Regions from separate parts of the Sphingobacterium sp. MYb388 genome, predicted to be linked through region 2. Evidence: riboswitches for the same ligand, from Rfam matches in the RefSeq annotation. Region 2 holds a riboswitch; the other holds the start of a gene.
What was found. Region 2 has a riboswitch for thiamine pyrophosphate ahead of thiS (sulfur carrier protein ThiS). Riboswitches for the same ligand answer to the same signal wherever they lie in the genome.
Positions count from the first base shown of each region.

Region 1 (4,434 bases), on a different contig from region 2:
TCAAATAATATAGATTGCAGCGTATCCTGCTCCAGATGCCCCCCCTTTACCAAGACGCGCTCACAACCTAATGCTAGGATACTTTCCCCTGCAACATACATATCTTCTAATGTTTCTACTTTCGCATTGGCCAGTATACCGGCTTCATCCATATTCGGTGTAATTAAATCTGCTAAGGGGAAAAGTAGGTCGATCATTGCTGCAATAGTTTGTTCCTCAATAAGCCGGTGGCCACTAGTAGCAACCATTACAGGATCAAATACAAGGGGTACTTTTTTATATTTCTGAAGCGTCTGCGCAATTGTAATAACCAATTGTGGTGTATGGACCATTCCAATCTTTATGGCATCAGGAAAGACATCGTCCATAATAGATTCAATCTGATCTGCTACAGCTTCCAGTGCTATGGGATAAATCTTTCGGACTCCCATCGTATTTTGCACAGGCAATGCTGTCAATACCGAGGTAGCATAGCATCCTAATGCCGAAAAAGTTTTGATATCCGCTTGTATTCCGGCTCCGCCACTTCCGTCGAAACCTGCGATCGTCAGCGTAGTTGGGTATCGGTATTTTTTCATTTTAAAATTTCATTTTTAAGTTCAAATGCTGCTTTTTCTGGATTTTCACTCCCACATATCGCAGACACTACAGCTAAACAATCGGCACCTGCCTGTATAACACGACGAGCATTTTGTATATGGATATTGCCAATAGCAACCAACGGTTTATCTGTTCGTTGTCGAATATTCACAATACCTTCTAAGCCCCATTCTGTGATGGTATCCTTTTTGGTTTCAGTATTGAATACAGGGCTGATACCCAAGTAATCGGATAATGGAATCTGCTCATTTTTCAACTGTTCAAGATTTTCAATAGAATAACCGACCAGAGGTCTTGGGCTATACCAAGCTTTTCTAATATGACTAGGAGAAATATCATGGTTACCTACATGAATACCAGCCGCACCCAATTCTTGGGCCACTTCAAGATTATCATTGATGATTAAAGGAATCCCATATTTGTCAGTGATCTCTTTCAATTGGCGGGCTTTTGCCAAGTAAAGACGGGTCGTTAGCTCTTTTTCTCGAAGCTGTATAATATCTACACCACCAATAATAGCGCGCTCCGCAACATGAAGATAATTTATTCCACGACAATCCTGCTCTGAAATCACAAGATATAACTGATAAGGAAAAGAAGTATCGAAATCCATTATATGCTAAATTTTAATGTATTCCCAAATTCAGTTTCAGTGATGTTATATAGCTTATCAAGAAGTTTAACCTGCAGACTACCCGGTCCATCACTTTCCTTTTCAGCTAGTTCTCCAGCTACTCCCATGAGAGCCATTGCAGCAGTTACTGCCTCTGTTTTATTGGCTATTACAGCTATAAAGGCTCCAACAATCGCACTTGCAGAACATCCTAACCCGGTTACCTTTGTCATCAAAAGATGTCCATTTTTTAGATGAATCTCCTGACTCCCAGAAATCACAATATCAGTTTCGCCAGAAATACAAACAACGGAACCATATTGTCGATGAAGATCTAATGCGGCTTTAACTGCTTCACCACTTTGAGAAGTACTATCCACTCCTTTCGTCTTTATAAGATTAGATTTGTTTAGTGCAATAATTTCAGATGCATTACCTCTTATGACAGTTGGTTTTTCACGAAGCAATTCTTTTAGAATATGATCGCGATAAGATGTCGCCCCCGCTCCAACAGGATCTAAAATCCAAGGTTTCCCTAATTGAGAAGCAGTATTTGCAGCCAATAACATAGATTCTGACCACACTTCATCTAATGTTCCTATGTTAATAACAAGTGAATCGCTGATAGTGACCATCTCGACTACTTCAGATTTAGCATGAGCCATAATAGGTGAAGCTCCAACAGCCAATAAGGCATTGGCAGTATTATTCATGACGACAAAATTAGTAATGTTATGTACGAGTGGCGATTGTGCTCTTACTTGTTGGATATGCATCCAAAGTGTTTTCTCCATATTCATTTCATTTAATAAAAGATTGAATGCTTTAGGAAAAAACCACATACAAAACAGCACAGGTGTACTGTATTGCTTTTCCCTACGTCGGTATTAGCCGTGTCAGGTTCAAAGGGACTCTCTCAATTCTTTTTTAGAATACCCCTAAAGCATAACAAAGATATAAAATATAAACATTCATTCCCATTGCATGAACATTGACATTTTGAAATAATAATTATTATGTTGAGTTTATCTATAAAAAATCACATGACATAATTGTAAAAAAACACAACACATTGATTGTTTTGACATTAAAAACCATTCTGATCACAAAAAATTCCATCAACAGAAAGCAATAAATTACAAAACTGCTGTTACATGAAATAAAAATAATATAGCTGTTGCTCTCGATAATTTTAAATTTAACATCCTAATTGTTACTAGACTTAATTCTAATTTTATCGTATTAAAACAAAAACAATCGGCTATACTTACCAATTTACATCGTGATGATTCAGTAGATCACTATTTCGGTTCAGAAGCTATTTTCACCAGTTCAGTCAATTATTTCTTTCTTAAACCATCTAATCTTCTGTTATTTGTATTTGAAATTTTAATCATAAAAAAATGGTAAAGCAAGAATTCAAAGCAACAAACAATTTCAATCTATATACAGCCGTATTTGCTTTCGGTTTATTATTTATTTCATGTGGCGGACAAAAACAAGATGGATCGTATGAACAACAAGCTGTTCCTGCTGATTTCATTGAGCTAAAAGAGTCTCCGACTACGATTGTAGAAACTTATCCTGGTACCATAGAGGGAACAGTCAATGTCGATATTAGAGCACAAGTTTCCGGTTACCTAGAAGTGACATATGTGAAGGAAGGACAATATGTACAAAAGGGGCAATCACTTTTTAAAATTAAAAGTGATGTCTTCAATGAGCAGGTGAATAACAGTAAAGCTTCGTTACAATCGGCACTAGCTGCACAGGCAAATGCACAGATTGAATTAGAAAAAATAAGACCTCTAGTTCAGGGAAAGGTTGTTTCAGACCTACAGCTAAAAACTGCACAAGCGCAATATGATGCAGCAAGTGCTCAAGTGGCACAAGCCAAATCAGCAGTGAGCTCTTCACAGTTAAACGCTGCCTTCGCAATTATCAAAGCACCAGTAAGTGGATATATAGGCCGTATTCCGAGTAGGGTCGGAAATTTGGTCACACCTTCTGATGTCAATCCATTGACAAGTTTATCTGAAATCGATCAGGTATTTGTTTACTTCAACCTCAATGAAGCAAAATTTATTGCTTTTATGAATGATAGAAAAACAGATGCCGGAATGAACACGGTAGAGATTATCATGGCCGACGGTAACAAATATAATCAAAAAGGTCAGGTTGAAATTGCAAGTGGTAACATTGATCGTAACACAGGAACGATATCACTAAAAGCGGTATTTTCAAATCCAGATAAAATTTTACGCTCAGGAGGTGCAGCGCGAGTGGTTTTAACTAAAAGTCTGAACAGTGCAATCAAGCTACCTATGGCAGCAGTGAAAGATATTCAAGACAAATTTTTTGTTTATGTCCTCGCTGACAGCAATAAAGTGGCAATGAAACCTATTGAAATAAATGGTAGAACAGGTGCAGATTATATCATCAAATCCGGCGTAAAAGCGGGCGATAAAATAGCCGTAAATAGTATTGACCAATTAACAGAAGGAATTGTAGTTCAACCTAAAGTAATCAGTCAAGACTCATTAAAAAATTAATTTTTAGACGAGTATCAACATGTTAAAAAAGATTATAGATAGACCAGTAATGGCCACCGTTATTTCGGTTGTGCTATTAATATTGGGTGTTATAGGATTATTAAGACTTCCTGTAACAAGATTTCCAGATATATCTCCACCCACCGTAATGGTTTCGGGGAGTTATCCTGGTGGGAACAGTGAGGCCGTGATCCGCTCAGTGGTAACACCACTGGAAGAGCAGATCAATGGTGTGGAAAACATGCAGTATATCAAGTCTACTGCAAGTAATGATGGTTCTTTTTCCATTTCCATTATCTTCAAACAAGGTGTCAATCCTGATCAGGCCGCTGTAAACGTGCAAAACAGAGTACAGCAAGCAACGCCGATACTTCCAGAGGAAGTAATCCGGATGGGGCTTACGACCTCAAAACAACAGAACAGTATGATCATGATCTTCAACGTGTATACGGATGATAATGAAAAATATGATGAGTTGTTTCTTCAAAACTATGTCAACATCAATGTCATACCACAGATTAAACGTGTACCCGGTGTAGGTCAGGCACAGGTTTTTGGTTTAAAGGACTATTCAATGCGTGTTTGGCTCAATCCGCAGAAAATGGCTTCTTATGGTTTAGAACCTGCAGATGTAAGTAGAGCCATCGGCACTCAAAGTTTAGAGGTGGC
Region 1 is NZ_JBBGYV010000005.1:165,109-169,542, reverse strand. It holds gene thiD (bifunctional hydroxymethylpyrimidine kinase/phosphomethylpyrimidine kinase) at 1-578, opposite strand, end outside; gene thiE (thiamine phosphate synthase) at 575-1,213, opposite strand; gene thiM (hydroxyethylthiazole kinase) at 1,213-2,007, opposite strand; TPP riboswitch at 2,070-2,163, opposite strand; gene WH188_RS17090 (efflux RND transporter periplasmic adaptor subunit) at 2,617-3,765, shown strand; gene WH188_RS17085 (efflux RND transporter permease subunit) at 3,785-4,434, shown strand, end outside.
Region 1: another riboswitch for thiamine pyrophosphate. It lies ahead of thiM (hydroxyethylthiazole kinase); the one in region 2 lies ahead of thiS (sulfur carrier protein ThiS).

Region 2 (4,434 bases):
TACTGTTTCAATTTTTTTGCTATCGCATTTTTCTGCTCAGTATAATCCGGTTTGGGTATTTCCTTCTAATCATTTGTAAAGGAATGAAGTACCTTTAACAACTATTGTTACAGGCAATATGCATGATCTTTCATAAGACAATTTTTAAAACTTATTAAAGGTTGTTCATTCTTCCAGATTTCTCCTAATAGCGCTACACCATCGACGCCGGCATCATATACAAGGCCTAGGTTTTCGGAATGGATACCAGCAAGCCCAATTAATTGAACTTGCTGGTTATTCCGTAGCTTTAACTCGTTTTTTACGGTATGCTCCTTACCATGACCAGGTTTTGAAATACTTGAAAACATCGGACTAAACAGTGCGTATGACCATCGGTTATCCAGTTGATTAAAATCTGCAATGCTGTGCACAGATGTTGATCGGATTACGGTAGGACTATACTGATTTTGTTTTTTTGATTTTCGATCATATTCATTAAAATGTAACCGGTTTATGTTCAGCTTTTCGGCTAGATAATGATGGCTATGCAGGACAAGACGGTTTCGATATTGCGGAGCTATTCCATAAATAAATTGACACATATCATCATCTGAAAAGTTATATTTTCTGATATGTAACAGTTCCAATCCTGCATCCAGTATACTGTTGATGATCTGGAGTTCGTTATCAATATCATGCTCAGCTGTCAAGACGATGATCATAAGTACAATTCTTTACCTTGTTCGATAAACTCTTTTGACATATCGATCATGCCTTGTTCTGCAGAATCCCGGATTTCCTGTGTGATCTTCATCGAGCAGAATTTAGGGCCGCACATCGAACAGAAGTGAGCAACTTTGGCACCGTCTGCAGGTAAAGTTTCATCATGAAATTCTCGGGCTGTGTCAGGATCTAAGGAAAGGTTAAACTGATCTTCCCAACGGAACTCAAACCTCGCTTTACTTAGAGCATTGTCGCGGTATTGTGCACCAGGATGTCCTTTAGCCAAATCTGCCGCATGTGCAGCCAGTTTGTAGGTGATCACGCCATCCTTTACATCTTTTCGGTTAGGTAAACCGAGGTGTTCTTTTGGGGTAACATAACAAAGCATGGCACAGCCGAACCAGCCAATCATTGCCGCGCCAATTGCTGAGGTGATATGATCATAACCCGGAGCAATATCTGTTGTCAATGGGCCTAAAGTGTAAAATGGTGCTTCGTCACAAACCTCAAGCTGTTTGTCCATGTTTTCTTTGATCATGTGCATAGGTACATGACCTGGGCCTTCGATCATAACCTGTACATCATGTTTCCATGCTATTTTGGTCAACTCTCCCAAGGTTTCTAATTCAGCAAATTGTGCAGCATCGTTAGCATCAGCTATAGAACCTGGTCGAAGTCCATCCCCTAGGGAAAAAGCAACATCATATTCCTTCATGATCTGACAGATTTCTTCAAAATGCGTGTAAAGGAAGTTTTCTTTATGATGGAACAGACACCATTTTGCCATAATCGAGCCACCTCGGGAAACAATACCTGTTACACGTTGTGCTGTCAAATGGATATAACGTAAAAGTACTCCTGCATGGATGGTGAAATAAGAAACCCCTTGTTCGGCCTGTTCAATTAGTGTATCTCTGAATATTTCCCATGTCAGATCTTCTGCAACGCCTTTTACTTTTTCCAAAGCTTGATATATAGGAACTGTACCGATTGGCACAGGAGAATTACGGATGATCCATTCGCGTGTTTCATGAATATTTTTACCTGTTGAAAGATCCATAATTGTATCAGCACCCCATCGGCATGCCCAGACAGCTTTATCAACTTCTTCTTCAATGCTTGAGGTAACGGCACTATTACCAATATTAGCGTTGATCTTTACCAAAAAGTTGCGGCCGATGATCATCGGTTCGCTTTCTGGATGATTAATGTTGTTTGGAATAATTGCTCTTCCGGCGGCAATTTCTTCTCTTACAAATTCAGGGGTAATTAATTTCTTTGGAGTACGGGCACCAAAATTGTGACCGGTGTGCTGATGATCCATACCTTTAGTTGCTGCTTCGATTTGCTCAATACGCTGATTTTCGCGAATGGCTACATACTCCATCTCTGGAGTTATGATACCTTTTCTTGCATAGTGCAGTTGACTTACATTTTTACCTGCTAATGCTTTTTTAGGTCTATGACTGTATTCGAAACGGAGTTCATCCAGCTCCGAGTCTGCCAATCTTTCTTTTCCATAATCTGAACTGATTTGTGATAAAACTTGAACATCTTTTCTGTCCAATATCCAATTTTCACGAGTTCTAGGAAGACCTTTGCGGATATCAATCAGTGCTTGTTCATCCGTATACGGACCAGAAGTGTCATAAATAGTGACTGGAGGATTGATTTCTATTCCACCCTTGCTAAGTTTGGTCGGGCTTAATGTAATTTCACGCATGGCAACCTGAATAGGATAGAGCTGACCTGAAATATAGACTTTTTTTGAATTTGGAAATGGGGTCTGGGTAATGCTTTGTTCTAACATAATGGTATAGTAATAGGTATAAGAGATTTATCCGCCCTGTGTTGCAGCGATAATTAGAATTGAGTCCTGATGCTGTAGTTTGGTTGTTGCCCAAGCCGTTTTGGGTATAACCTGGTTATTAATAGCGACAGCAATGCCCTTGCTTTTTTCTGGGAATTCCAAAAGCATCAAACCTTCCAAAGAGGAGGGGGGCTGTTCAAAAAGACGTAATTGGTGATTAATTGTGAGTTCCATTCCTTTTAAAATTTTTAAATAAAAAACTTTAGGAATGGCCACAGTTGTGCCGGTATATGCACAATGAAGACATCTACTTTTCCCTACGCCAGTATGATCCGGATCAGGTTCTAAGGGTAAAATCTCAGCCTGCAAATTTGCAGACACCCCTAAAGTTTCCACTAAACTAGGTAAAAAATCTCAATAAACGAAAAGAGGTAGATTTATTTTAGTCTGTCCATCTTTTTGTGACAGAACCATATACTTTAAGAAGTGAAGTGTTTTATTGATGAGGCCTGCTGGTATAGCGAACAATGATTCTCCCTGCCAGAGGTGGAGTTATGGGCAGGGTGAATCAATGGAAAATACTATAAAATATGATGGAGTTTAATATATTGAAGCAGCATAATGGTTTTGGCATCTTTGATTTCGCCATTATCAACCATTTGCATCGCTTCTTTTATAGGCAATTCTAAAACTTCAATATTTTCTTCTTCCTGTTCTAGTCCACCACCTTCACTGACTTTCATTTCTTTAGCATATTCGGCTATAAAGAAATACAGAATTTCTGTGACAGATCCAGGGGACATATAAGCTTCAAATATTTTACGTACATCTGTAATTTTATAACCCGTTTCTTCTTCCGTTTCTCTTCTGATGCAATCCTCGGCATTATCTTTATCCAACAAACCTGCACAAGCTTCAATCATCATACCGCTCTCATTTCCATTGACAAATGTAGGTAGACGAAATTGACGGGTAAGAATAACTGTTTTCTGCTCTTTGTTGTACAGTAAAATGGTGGCGCCGTTTCCTCTGTCGTATGCTTCCCTGCTTTGACTCATAATGGTGCCGTCCTTTTTTAAATATTCGTAAGTGATCTTTCGCAAGACGTACCAATTGTCTGATAAGATCTTGGTTTCTGTGATTTTGATGTTATCTATCATGATTGAGGTATTTCAAATTCGCATTATTAATAATTATCATATGCATATTTTTCAGTTCTTTTATACTTTTTTTCTAAAATACGGTGGACTTTTAAAAGTAAGTTGTCGATGGCTAAAGGTATATAAATTTATAAACTCCTAAAATTGTTTATATGGGAAAAATCGATCGTGTTAAAGGAAGTTTTATTCAGTAGCGATTGCCTTTATGAGCTGATATAAAATGATGAAGATCATGTAGAGGACAGGTTAAAAAGTACTTGAGATCTTAAATACATTTTATTATGTATTTATAGAGGGTTTATAGAGATATACCTCTATGAACCCTTTAGTAAACCTCTATAATATCACTATTACCTATCTAGAAATATACAAGATGGAAACAATAAAATGCAATGGTAAATCTATTGATATCAATAAAAAAATCAAAGGTCTATAAACAAGAAAAGCTCATCTTTTGGATGAGCTTTCTTGTACCTAGGGCGGGAATCGAACCCGCACTTCCTTAACGGAAACAGGATTTTAAGTCCTGCGTGTCTACCAGTTCCACCACCTAGGCAGGTGATATTAATGTGGAGCGAAAAACGAGATTCGAACTCGCGACCCCAACCTTGGCAAGGTTGTGCTCTACCAGCTGAGCTATTTTCGCATTGCTAACAGTTAACAAGTTGTTTTCTGTTTTGGTGATGCAAATATAGAGCTAATAATTAAAAAAACAAATTTTAATATAAGCTTTATTGTCTTTTTTTTATAAGCCCTTTT
Region 2 is NZ_JBBGYV010000001.1:203,455-207,888, forward strand. It holds gene WH188_RS00920 (thiamine phosphate synthase) at 108-704, opposite strand; gene thiC (phosphomethylpyrimidine synthase ThiC) at 701-2,515, opposite strand; gene thiS (sulfur carrier protein ThiS) at 2,543-2,791, opposite strand; TPP riboswitch at 2,813-2,910, opposite strand; gene nudK (GDP-mannose pyrophosphatase NudK) at 3,097-3,675, opposite strand; tRNA gene WH188_RS00940 (tRNA-Leu) at 4,147-4,231, opposite strand; tRNA gene WH188_RS00945 (tRNA-Gly) at 4,246-4,321, opposite strand; gene WH188_RS00950 (regulatory protein RecX) at 4,421-4,434, opposite strand, start outside.